4 regions of the Oceanobacillus kimchii X50 genome follow, and region 1 is predicted to be linked to each of the others. Evidence: riboswitches for the same ligand, from Rfam matches in the RefSeq annotation. Region 1 holds a riboswitch; each other region holds the start of a gene.
What was found. A riboswitch is a leader RNA that binds a small molecule or an ion and turns the genes downstream of it on or off. The one in region 1 is predicted to bind S-adenosylmethionine.
Positions count from the first base shown of each region.

Region 1 (3,155 bases):
AGGGCAAGAAAATCAGGATAAGGGTGAGGAAGCAGTAGAATCGAATGCAACTGCAGAGGAAGAGGTTTTAGTCTCACTAGAAAATAACGAAGGACAAGTTGTTGGAACAGCTACATTAACAGAAGGTGAAGAAGGAGTTCATATTTCATTAGAGGGTGAAGATTTACCAGCAGGAGAACATGGTTTTCATATTCATGAAGTAGGTAAATGTGAATTGCCAGATTTTGAATCAGCTGGCTCGCATTATAACCCAACAAATGCTAAGCACGGATTTAATCATCCAGAAGGACCTCATGCAGGTGATTTAGAGAACATCACCGTAAATGAAGACGGAACCGTTCAGGCAGAAGTTGATGCTCCAATGGTGACTTTACAAGCTGATACGGAGAATACATTGTATACAGAGCAAGGAACCTCATTAATGATTCATTCCGGTCCAGATGATTATAGGTCTCAACCATCTGGTGACGCAGGAGATCGTATTGCGTGTGGTGTAATAGGAGAATAATTAATTCCATTCTTAAACTTTAAGAGACTAGGACAAAGAATAAATGTTCCTAGTCTCTTTTCTACTTTATTATAATTGTGTTTGGTGGAAGACTGTATTTGTATATATGAGATTGGTCCTGGGTATGTCTCCATAGACCAGTATTGATACATCGTATCAAAAACGTTAAAGAAATTCGTTTATTCATTGATTAAAGTCTCCTCAATAAGTTGTTAATGCTTGTGTCGAAGTTCCTTCAACCATTTGTGCAAAATAGTCCACCTGTTTCTTTGCTCGTTGTAAGATATTATTATCGATAATAGGGATTTCGTGTTGTTTATCTATTTGTTCATCTAAAAAATATAATCCTTTGAGGTTATGTGCTTTTAAAGTTGCGAGAACAGGTTTTAATGTGTACTCAACCGCTAATAAATGTGCAGGGCTGCCCCCTGTCATAATTGGTAAGACTGGTGTGTGTTTAAGTGCATCCTGGGGCAATAGATCAATTAAAGCTTTCAAAACACCCGAATATGCTCCTTTATAGACAGGAGAACCAACGATGACACCATCTGCCACTTGGATTTTTTGGGTTATATTCTTAATAGCCGCACTTTGAAAATTCCCTGTAAATAAATCTTCATACGGCACATCTTTAACAGAAATATGGGTTACAGAAAATTTCTGTTGGATTAGTTGATCACCTAAATAATGTAAGACCTTTTCTGACCTAGATAGTTCGGAGGGGCTGCCGGACAATGTCACAATGTTGTTCATTTTACCTATCTCCTTTGAAAATAAATTAGAATATAAGAAAACCCGCGATAAGCTTAACAAATAAGAGCGTCGCGGATTTTTTTTAATCTGGGCTCTTATCTTTCAAGAAATATAACTTGCTGGAGGTAGCACCTTTCTAATGAAATTAGAGGTTGCTGAAGCGTCAACGGGCCAGGTCCCTCGGCTTCTCTTGATAAGATGTATTAATTTTTTATATATTCTAATATATCAATCCCGATAAGTCAACTTTGTTTTGTGAGGAAATTTAATTGACAATTCTATCAGCTTGTATTATTATCGTTGAAACAAACTAAATAATGAAATATCTTATCCTGAGAGGTGGAGGGACATGGCCCACAGAAGCCTCGGCAACAGGTTCTAGTTTGAATACTGTGCCAAATCCATCAAGCATTTTTATGCTTGGTAGATAAGAGAAGACGGTGACAGAGCTCTTTTCTTATCTAAGGAAAGGGCTTTTTTAGTATTATTACAACTATAGACATGGGGGATGAAAATGAAGTATGGTTTTTGGTTGCCGATTTTTGGAGGTTGGCTTCGTAATGTAGAAGATGAGCAGATGCCTCCTACGTTTGAATATGCGAAACAGGTAATTCAGCATGCTGAGGAATGGGGCTATGATACGACATTAATTGCTGAATTATATTTAAATGATATTAAAGGGATAGAAGCGAATTCTTTAGAAGCTTGGACAACAGCAGCTGGGTTAGCTGCTGTAACAAATAAAATTGAAATTATGACAGCGGTTAGACCGATATATCACAATCCAGCAGTAATTGCGAAAATGGCTGCTAATATTGACCAATTAAGTGGAGGAAGATTCACGCTAAATGTTGTTTCTGGATGGTGGTCAGAAGAAGCGAAACAATATGGTGGAGACTTCACTGAACATGATGAGCGGTACGATAGAACAATCGAATTCCTAGAGGTTTTAAAAGGACTTTGGTCGGAAGGTACCTTCTCTTACTACGGGAAATTTTATCAGGTAGAGAATACGAAGTTAGCACCAAAACCTATTCAACAACCGAATCCAATTCTATATGCTGGGGGAGAAAGTGAAAAAGGGAAGCAAGTAATTTCTACTTTATGCGATGCATATGTGATGCATGGTGGAACAGTAGAAGAAATTCAAGAAAAAATAGGTAATATGAAAAATCGGAGAAATAATCTCGATAAGGAAGCATTGCAATCATTTAGTATGGCTGCCTACGTGATATGTAGAGACTCTGAGGAAGAAGCATTACAAGAGTTGGAAAGAATTACATCAATAAAAGACGAAAAAGGATATGCAGGAATGAAAGATTTTACTTCTAAATCCCAATTAGAACAACAATTACAAATAAAAGATTATTCTGTTTCGAACAGAGGGTTACGTCCGAATCTTGTAGGAACACCTGAACAAATTGCAGAAAGAATAATAGAATATGAGAAAGTTGGTTTGGATCAGCTATTACTACAATGCTCCCCTCAATTGGAAGAGTTGGAACGATTTGCTAAGCAAGTGATGCCGAAAGTAGAAGAATTAAGAAAGAAGACATCTACGTTACACTAAAGGAGTCATGATAATGAGTAAAATTTATGTTTTACATGAAAATATGGAATGGACAGAACATCTTATAAAACGATTTAATGATTTAGAACTTCCTTATGAAGATTGGTTACTTCAAGAAGGACATATAGATTTACTGAGTGAACCACCAGAGGGAATATTTTATAATCGCATGAGCGCATCCTCTCATACAAGAGGAAATCGTTTTGCGCCAGAGTTTACAAATGCTGTGTTAGCGTGGTTAGAGTTTCATGGAAGAAAGGTTATTAATGGTAGCCGTGCCCTACAATTGGAAGTAAGTAAAGTTCAACAATACTTGGAACTTGA
Region 1 is NZ_CM001792.1:3,262,885-3,266,039, reverse strand. Features, by position in the region: gene C794_RS16645 (superoxide dismutase family protein) at 1-508, shown strand, start outside; gene ssuE (NADPH-dependent FMN reductase) at 710-1,261, opposite strand; SAM riboswitch class I at 1,354-1,461, opposite strand; SAM riboswitch class I at 1,586-1,695, shown strand; gene C794_RS16635 (LLM class flavin-dependent oxidoreductase) at 1,776-2,831, shown strand; gene C794_RS16630 (ATP-grasp domain-containing protein) at 2,845-3,155, shown strand, end outside.

Region 2 (3,155 bases), 310 kb from region 1:
TCACTTTCGTATTCGCATAATCGTTGATTTCTAAGTGTTTAATTTGATTATCAGAACGCTGGCTGAGTATTTTTTCGAGGGAGACAATCCCATAAAATGCAGCATCGGTATCTTTACCAATCACCGTCATCGTATTGTTGCTAATTTCCAATTGGTAAGCATCAATCTGATCAAAGTCCATATTATTCGAATCAAGTGTATTCTCCGCGTTCTTTGCTGCTGGGCCACCAGATTCTACGGTTCCGACAAAAAGAGTAATGGCATCTTTGGAAGGTTCTTCTGTGATTTCCGGTATGGGCAGGTTATTGGTGGCAAATATTTCGGTTACTTTTTTCCTTGTGGCATCATCAATCGTGTCATCATAAACAACTTGAATATCCTTGTTGAGGGTTAGCGCACCTTCCCCGTATTCGACACTCTGGGGTGTTGGGTAGAATTCGTATTCCACTTCCGTACTTTTGCTTTCCGCGTTTATGTGTGAGGTGAACGATACCGTTGTAAAGCTAACGAGCAACATTGCGATAATAGGTGAATACCATAACAGTTGTTTTTTCATTTTCTTTATTCCTTTCTTTTTTGTATTTGTCGTACAAGATCAAAAAGGCGTAAAGGATCGAAAAACTAAATTTGAATGGCTTTCCTGCTTGTCCTGGTTTATTTCTTAGAATTATTGCGGAGAATACACCTCCCGAGGTTTAGAAGCGATAATCCTATTTGTTAAAATGTAATAGGATTATCTGTGACTTCCCTAGATTGTAATAACACGTCCCCCAATGGTTGAATACGATTCCCACTATAATAAAGCGGTCTCATTTATATATGAATCTATCTTAAAAGTTATAATTTCGTGTGTCAATGTTTTTACTGAATTTTAAGAAAATATACTCATTAAAAGGAATAGTAGAGTTTTTTGCTGCCTGTTTACTAAAAAAACCTAACTAACTCTATTGACAATTAGTAAAAACCGTAATAGTATGATAATTAAAATTAAATACGCTAATATCTCTTATTGAGAGTGGCTGAGGGACTGGCCCTGTGACGCCCGGCAACCGTTCATCTTAATTCCAATGATGAATAGGTGCTAAATCCTGCAAAATACGGATAGTATTTTGAGAAATAAGAGAGGTGATGAATGACTTACGTATTGTTATGTTATGCCTCTCGAGTTCAAATCGGGAGGCATTTTTAGTTTCCCAAAAAAATTTACACCATGAGAAAAGAGGAAGGGTTTATGTCCACATCTATTGTTAAAGGAGCTCCTGGTCATTATCGGATTGGCTCTGATGTCTTAGAGGAAATTCCTGTACTCCTTGAAGAATTATCAGTTGACCGTATACAAGTTATCGCAGGGAAGAAATCATGGCAGGCGACAAAGCCGTATTTACCTTATGTATTAGTGGAGCAAGTAGAACCGAATATCATCTTTATCGAAGGTCATACCACGCTAGAAAAAGCAGAGACCATAGCGAATCAGCTTCATCAACATTCTGTGGATGCTGTGATTGGTATTGGCGGCGGGACAGCGCTCGATATTACGAAGGCTGCAGCTGTGAAAGCAGATGTTAAATCGATTTTAATTCCGACGATTGCTGCGACTTGTGCTGCGTGGACACCGCTTAGTGTTTTCTATGACAGCGATGGGGCATTTACACATTATACGGATTTTCCGTTGGCGACCACGCTTGTCTTAGTAGAACCAGCTATCATTGCACATGCCCCAATAGAATATTTAAGGGCGGGGATAGGTGATACACTGGCAAAATTTTATGAAGCAGATGCATTGATCGAGAGTTTTTACCCGAATGAAGAAGCGCCTGTACCAGTGAAAGTTTCGCAATTTTCTGCGGGGATTTGCCGGGATGTACTACTGAAGGATGGAAAGGCTGCACTGGATGCCGCACGCACTAAACAAGTTACGCCTGCATTTATTCGAGTTATCGAGGCGATCATCATCACGGGTGGAATGGTAGGCGGATTTGGCGATAAAGCAGGGAGAATTGCCGGTGCGCATTCGATACATAATGGATTAACGGAAGCAATCGAGGCAAAAAACTTCTTACACGGAGAGCTCGTCGCATACGGAATTCTTGGCCAATTGGCATTCGAAAACAAAGAGGATGAGCTTTTGCGTCTACTCGATTTTTACGATCAATGGCAATTGCCGTCTAGTTTACAAGGAATCGGCATTGATGTAACCAATACGGAGCTCGTGGAGAAAATCATTCAGAAAGCAATTCTGCCGCAAGAGTCGATTCATTTTATGAATAAGGAAGTTACGGCGGAATCATTAGCTGGTGCGTTACAGCAAGTAGAGAAATATAATCAAGCCTATTACACGGAAAAAAGAGGAGAGAAAACATCATGAAAAAAGGATTATTAATAGCGATCGTACTTTTAGCAATATCATTATTGGCTGCGTGTGGCAGTGAGGAATCTAGCGGGTCGGGTCAAGGATTGTACGATGATGAAAAATTAGTCATCGGTGTAACGGCAGGGCCACATGAAGAAATTCTTGAAAAAGTAACGGAACTAGCAGAAGAGGAAGGCATCGAAATCGAGTCAAAGGTGTTCACGGATTATGTTATGCCAAACGTTGCTTTAGCTGAAGGGGAGATTGATTTAAATATCTTCCAAACAGAACCGTATTTTAATGCGTTTAAAGAAGATAGAAACTTAGATTTAGTGAAATCATTTGATACCGTTACTTTCCCGATGGGGATTTATTCATTAGATGTCGATGATGTGTCTGAATTACCTGAGGGATCCACCATCGGACTGCCTAGTGACCCTACAAATAGTGGTCGTGCACTTTTACTATTTGAACAAGCTGGTTTAATTGAGTTGGATTCGGAGACAGGAATTAATTCTACGGTTCGTGACATTGATAAGAATAACGGCAATTATGAATTTGTGGAACTAGATTCTGCGCAGATTGCACGTCAGTTAGAGGAATTGGATGCAGCTGCGATTAATACAAATTTTGCTATCGAAGCCGGATTTACCCCTACGGAAGACTCTATTTATATTGAGCCGAAAGATTCTCCTTACATTAACCATGCTGCGGTGAGGGCAGAAAACGAAGACGATGAAATCATCCAGAAACTAGCAGATATTTATCGTAGTGAAGAAGTCAAAACGTTCATCGAAGAGGAATT
Region 2 is NZ_CM001792.1:3,570,599-3,573,753, reverse strand. Features, by position in the region: gene C794_RS20030 (glycoside hydrolase family 84 protein) at 1-556, opposite strand, end outside; SAM riboswitch class I at 1,004-1,123, shown strand; gene C794_RS18120 (iron-containing alcohol dehydrogenase family protein) at 1,232-2,365, shown strand; gene C794_RS18115 (MetQ/NlpA family ABC transporter substrate-binding protein) at 2,362-3,155, shown strand, end outside.
Region 2: another riboswitch for S-adenosylmethionine. It lies ahead of C794_RS18120 (iron-containing alcohol dehydrogenase family protein); the one in region 1 lies ahead of C794_RS16635 (LLM class flavin-dependent oxidoreductase).

Region 3 (3,155 bases), 110 kb from region 1:
TACTCCTAATAGTTTAAAAGGAGAAACATATCTTCATGAGCATCCAGAAGCACGTGCAAAAGATCTAATGGACGCTTTTGAAGATCCAGAAATAAAAGCAATTATTTCAAACATAGGCGGTGAAGATAGTATTCGCCTTTTACCCTATATTGAATTCGATGTAATTCATAAAAATCCTAAAATATTCTTAGGATATTCGGATACAACAATTTCTCATTTTTTCTGTTATAAGGCCGGGATATCTTCCTTTTATGGACCTGCTATCATGACGGATTTCGCTGAAAATGTTGAAATGGATCCATATACCATCAATCATATCCATAACACATTATTCTCGAACAATATAATTGGAGATATCGAACCACCAGAGCATTGGACAAGTGAGTTCCTAGAATGGAATATTAAAAATAAAGACACGAAAAGAACGACTTACCCTAATAAATCATATGAAATTTTACAAGGAGAAGGTATTGTCCAAGGACGATTAATTGGTGGATGTATCGACTCTATGGAAAGTATAAAAGGCACGAATCTTTGGCCAGAAATCCACCATTGGAAAAATTCAATATTATTTTTCGAAACTTCAGAAGAAGAGCCAAAACCAGAGCTTCTCGCTCGATGGTTACAAAATTATGCTACACAAGGAATACTTCAAAATGCGAATGGGATTATATTTGCGAAACCGCATGGAGAAACCTATTACAAGGAGTATAAAAAAGTAATTACAGATGTACTCAAAGAAAATGGTCTATCGAAACTACCAGTTCTTTATAATGTAAGTTTCGGGCATAGTGAACCGAAAGCAACACTCCCATATGGTCGCATGGCAGGAATTAACTGTAACCAAGCTACTTTCTCTATCATGGAAAGCGCTGTACAGGATTGAACGCTTCTCTCTTAAGTTGGGCTTCACTTTGCACTCGATTGAAGAGTATGTTTACTGTCGGAATACGATAAATTGTGAACCTTTATATACTAGTTCGGAAAATATTTCCTATTACTAAAAAATCGTTTCACTTCATAAATTTGACATAATTATAGTAAAATAAAGTGACCGACTTCATAGAAAAGGGAGCCTATGTGATGAGGAAGTTTGCAGAGAAGTTATTACTACAAAATCAACATCAAAATGAAGAGGAGCTTTGGAAGTGACGAAGCTAATCATTCCCGAGGAAGATATTATTCTTGCCGTATGTATATATATTGCTCGCCAACGCAAAATTGAGCCAGCTGAAGTGGAAGTTGAACTTTTTTATGATGATTATTCCGGTTTCTCTGCAGAAATAACCACAGTATATGGCAAGCAAGAAATTGTAACAAAACATATTATTTCTGCTCTACGTGAATGGATTAAAGAAAATTTACACGCAAATCCATATGCTGGACTCAAGCTTGATTTAAACCGGACAAATGGTATCTATGCAAGACTTCGTAGTGAAGATGAATAGTACAATTTCTTCATTTACTACACTCGGACTATTTATCAGAATAATTTTATTTTTAATACCATATTGACTTAATTTATTTTATCATCTAGAATTACTTTCAATATAACAACTAAATATTTTACGTTTTTTCTTATCCAGAGAGATTGAGGGATCAGGCCCTATGACATCTCGGCAGCGGATTCTTTATATTAAAGAATACTGTGCCAATTCCTGCAAATGCAAACCAGCATTTGGAAGATGAGAAACGATGGCTTCTACATATATACATATGGTTACGAATCCCTCATTTCTTGTCTTTCAAGAAATGAGGGATTTTTTATTTCATCACTTGGTGGGGGTTAAGACATGATTGAATTTCAGAATGTAACAAAAATATTTACACTTGGAAAAAGAAAAGTGGAAGCTGTAAAAGAAGTATCTATAACGGTTGAGAAAGGAGATATTTATGGAATCATCGGATTCAGTGGCGCAGGAAAAAGCACTTTGCTTCGATTGGTAAATATGCTCGAGCGTCCTACCGAAGGCTCGGTACACATCCAAGGAATAGATGTTGGAAAATTATCCGCCAAGCAATTGCGAGAGCGTAGAAGAAATATAGGAATGATTTTTCAGAACTTCAATTTATTCCAATCACGGACAGTCGCCGGAAATATTGCATATCCACTCAAACTTGCTGGTACATCAAAAAGTTCAGTAAATAAAAGAGTTACTGAACTGCTACAATTTGTTGGATTATCCGATAAAGCAAAAGATTATCCAGACCAGTTATCAGGTGGACAAAAACAACGTGTTGGGATTGCAAGGGCACTGGCTACATCACCCGATATTTTAATTTGTGATGAAGCGACTTCTGCTTTAGATCCAAATACAACATCAGATATCTTGAAACTATTAAAAAGAGTAAATCGAGATTTAGGTATAACCATTCTACTTATCACTCATGAAATGGGAGTTATTCAGTCAATATGTAACAAAGTGGCTGTGATGGAAGAAGGTAAAGTCATTGAGAGTGGAAATGTGTTTGATACTTTTACAAATCCTTCTCACGAAACAACAAAACGATTTATTCGTTCGGTTCAACAAGAACTTCCGTCTGAAAAAGTACTAAAAGAGTGGACGGAAGCTGGAGGAGGTAATCTTTATCGTGTTTTGTTCAAAGGTGAAAGAGCCACTGATCCCATCTTATCAAGTACAACACGCAAACATAACATCGACTTTAATATTGTATATGGATCCGTGCGTGAACTACAAGAAAAATTATTCGGAAATCTCATTGTCTCTTTTGAAGGAGATGAACAGCAAGTACAACTGGTTATTCATGAATTAGAAACGATTGTTGATATGGAGGAGGTGTATACACATGGGGGTTGATTGGAGTACATTTTGGCCACGAATTGTAGAGGCAACAGGAGAAACATTACTCATGGTCGCAGCAACATTATTTTTTGGTTCCATTCTAGGTATATGCATGGGTTTATTGCTATTTGTAACTCGTGAAAACAACATACTAGAAAACAAGATTATCTTTAACGTACTGAACTTTATTATTAATATCATTCGTCCAATCCCATTTATCATTTTTCTAGTAGCAATCTCACAAGTTACAAGACTCGTCATTGGTACCACAATAGGCACTGCTGCTGCAATTTTCCCAATGACAATTGTTGCTAGTTTTACCATTGCAAGAGTTGTAGAAAATAATCTTGT
Region 3 is NZ_CM001792.1:3,368,889-3,372,043, forward strand. Features, by position in the region: gene C794_RS17125 (S66 family peptidase) at 1-886, shown strand, start outside; gene C794_RS17130 (YxcD family protein) at 1,149-1,448, shown strand; SAM riboswitch class I at 1,576-1,692, shown strand; gene C794_RS17135 (methionine ABC transporter ATP-binding protein) at 1,794-2,819, shown strand; gene C794_RS17140 (methionine ABC transporter permease) at 2,809-3,155, shown strand, end outside.
Region 3: another riboswitch for S-adenosylmethionine. It lies ahead of C794_RS17135 (methionine ABC transporter ATP-binding protein); the one in region 1 lies ahead of C794_RS16635 (LLM class flavin-dependent oxidoreductase).

Region 4 (3,155 bases), 1.9 Mb from region 1:
GGTAAGTATGGGGCAATGACTAACATGATGATAGAAATTGATATTAAAAAAGTACTAACTGTTTTTGAAAATTTAAATTTTTATCACTTTTATAAAATCCAGAGAATTGTAATTTGTTCCGATATAATACAAAAATAGAAATAATGATACCAATACCAGCAATTAATCCTCCATAATAATTATCTAATTGAATACCGATGGATGAATAGATAAACATAATAGCTTTATTGAAAATAAATCCCAATAGACCAAAAATTATGAGTATCCGGATGATTTCTAAAGTGAATTTCATTTTCGGCTCTCCTTAAATAGCTATAAAGTTCTACAATAATCTAAATTGAGTATTTATTAAAATTTTGCGTCTATTATAAATAAATCTACGTCTATTTAATAAAAGGGGGAAAACTAGCAATGGCACTATTGAATCTAGCAAGTGTAATATTAGGGATAATAGCATTAATTCTTCCCGTTATCAATCTATTATCCACACATAAACATAAATTGAAAAAAATTATTCTAATGTTAGTAAGTCTAAGTGCATGTTCTATTGCAATATGTTTTCAGTTATTTTATCAGCATCACCTCGTGAAAATTCAGGATTGGTCAGCTTTAATGGATGTTTCAGGTAGCACAGTTTTGATATCTGCAATACTATTGGCTTTAACGGTTACTTTAAATATTTCTTCCATTTTTGGGATGAGGGAGTCATGATAAACAAAAAGCTTGAAGCAGTGTTTTTAGATAGGGATGGAACCATTGGTGGAGATGATAAGGTACATTATCCAGATGACTTTAAGTTGTTTACGAATTCGAAAAAGAATATAGATTATCTTAAACAATTTGTTCAAGTGTTTTCATTTACCAATCAACCAGGTATTTCATTGGGAGAGGCGAGTAAAGAAGATTTCTATAAAGAATTAATGGGATTTGGTTTTGATGATGTATTTCTATGTCCACATCATCATAAAGAAGGCTGTAAATGCCGAAAACCTAGTACTGGTATGTTAAAAGAAGCTACTTATAAATATCAGTTAAATTTAAATAACTGTGTTGTAATTGGCGATAGATGGAGTGATATGGTAGCAGCTTCCAAAACAAATTCAGTAAAGATATTAGTAAAAACAGGGGCAGGAATGTCAACGCTTCATGACCATTTTGAAAAACTAAAAGAAATTGAACTTGATTTTGTTGCAGAGAATCTTACAGAAGCAGTAAACTGGATTAGTAATCGATATCACCTATCATAGAAAAATGAATGAAACAAATCAATTTATGATATATAGATTGCAGAATTAAATCGCAGTAGACAAATCGGATTAATGAGTTTATAATTAAGTTTATAAAAATATACTTATCAAGAGAGGTGGAGGGACTGGCCCGTTGAAACCTCAGCAACAGAGTGCATCTGTCTGTGCTAAATCCTGCAAGCATTAGCTTGAAAGATAAGTTGAGGTTATCGTAATATACAAATTCTCTCTTCTTATCTTTGCCATGATCATACTTATAGAAGAGGAGGATTTAAATATGGCTTTCTGGAATGAAGATGAATCAGAAAGAAGAAAAAACGAATTAATTGAGAAATTAATTGCATCTAATCATTTTAAAAAAGGGAACAAACATCTTTATGAGCTTACTACCGCAGAGTTAGAATACGAATACTTTAAGCTTCAATTTAATGATCACCCACATGCTGGTAAAAGTGCCATTCATTGGGAGAATTTTTAACTTTATATTTTGATACAAACTTTATCCTCGCATTTGCGAGGTTTTTTTATTCCATTTTTACATCAAATGTATTACTCATAGCAAATTACTTAATTATCAATTACTTTTACATAGATAGTGTCTATTCCGACTGGCGGACCAATCTCTCTGACTTCTCCAGTAAATCCGACTTCAACTTTATCACTTACTTCAAAAGTAATTTCTTCTTCTACAGATAAATCAACAGTTACTTGATTTCCAGAATTTAAAATTGACCCTTTAGTTACTTTAACAATAGCAATATCATTGTTTATCGTCTGTATATTTCCAATAAGGCTATCCTGAGTTTTAAATTTGGCATTTCGAATGTTATTAATAGAAGTGCTATCACAAGAACTGGAAAATACTAACATAAATATTATACTGATGTAATTTATCATTATTCTAAAAATCTTCATATACAATCACACCCCTAATTGATATTATATATTATTAAATGAATGAGAATTATGTATTTTTCTGAATTGAATGATAAAATGGAGTGTAGTCTGTTGGAGGTGACTGGTATGCAAATAAACTTTAAATCAATACATAGTGAAGAGGATGTTAACTTAATTTCCACATTATATAGTAAAGTTTGGAGACAAGATTCTGAAGGGATATTCCAACGAATAAAGAAACATATGGACTATGATGGTTTTCAAGGGCATATGATTCTATCGGAAGAAAATAAGTTAATTGGTTTTGCTTATGGTTATTTTTCATTGAAAGGTCAATATTACCATGATCTTATTGCTAATCATCTGAATCAACAGGAGTATCAAGATTGGTTCTCCAACTGCTATGAAGTTGTTGAAATAATCGTGGACTCATATTATCGAAAGTTAGGATATGGAAGAGAATTATTAGACAGTCTGTTAAAAGGTGCCAAAACAACTACAGCAATTTTGACAACACAACAAGATAATATGACTGCTATACAATTTTATAAGAACCAGCATTGGGAACTAGTAAAAGAGCAATTTTATCCAAATGAAGATGGAAAAGCATTTGTGATTTTCGGTAAGAGACTAAAAAGACAGTAAAGCGAGGTAATATATGATTCCGCTAGTTTATGATCAATTAAATAGGTTTGGTGAAGACGATACATTTTTTCTTTCCCTATTAAAAGAGATAAAAGGGAAAAATCTAGCTGATCTAGGTTGTGGAACAGGAAGGCTCACCTTACATTTTGCTAAAGCAGGATTTGATATAACCGCAATCGATCCAAATAAAGAAGCAATTGAGCTTGCTAAGACGAAACAAACATCCAATCAAGTTGAATGGATTATTGGAGATAGTGGGGATCTAAAGACAAACACATATGATGTGGTGATTATGACTGCAAATGTTGCGCAAGTGTTTCTTACAGATGTGGATTGGGAGCAAGTAACAAGTGATGTTTTTCGTTC
Region 4 is NZ_CM001792.1:1,303,881-1,307,035, forward strand. Features, by position in the region: gene C794_RS19770 (hypothetical protein) at 44-292, opposite strand; gene C794_RS06935 (hypothetical protein) at 412-711, shown strand; gene C794_RS06940 (HAD-IIIA family hydrolase) at 708-1,247, shown strand; SAM riboswitch class I at 1,349-1,449, shown strand; gene C794_RS06945 (Fur-regulated basic protein FbpA) at 1,525-1,725, shown strand; gene C794_RS06950 (hypothetical protein) at 1,815-2,144, opposite strand; gene C794_RS06955 (GNAT family N-acetyltransferase) at 2,271-2,789, shown strand; gene C794_RS06960 (class I SAM-dependent methyltransferase) at 2,803-3,155, shown strand, end outside.
Region 4: another riboswitch for S-adenosylmethionine. It lies ahead of C794_RS06945 (Fur-regulated basic protein FbpA); the one in region 1 lies ahead of C794_RS16635 (LLM class flavin-dependent oxidoreductase).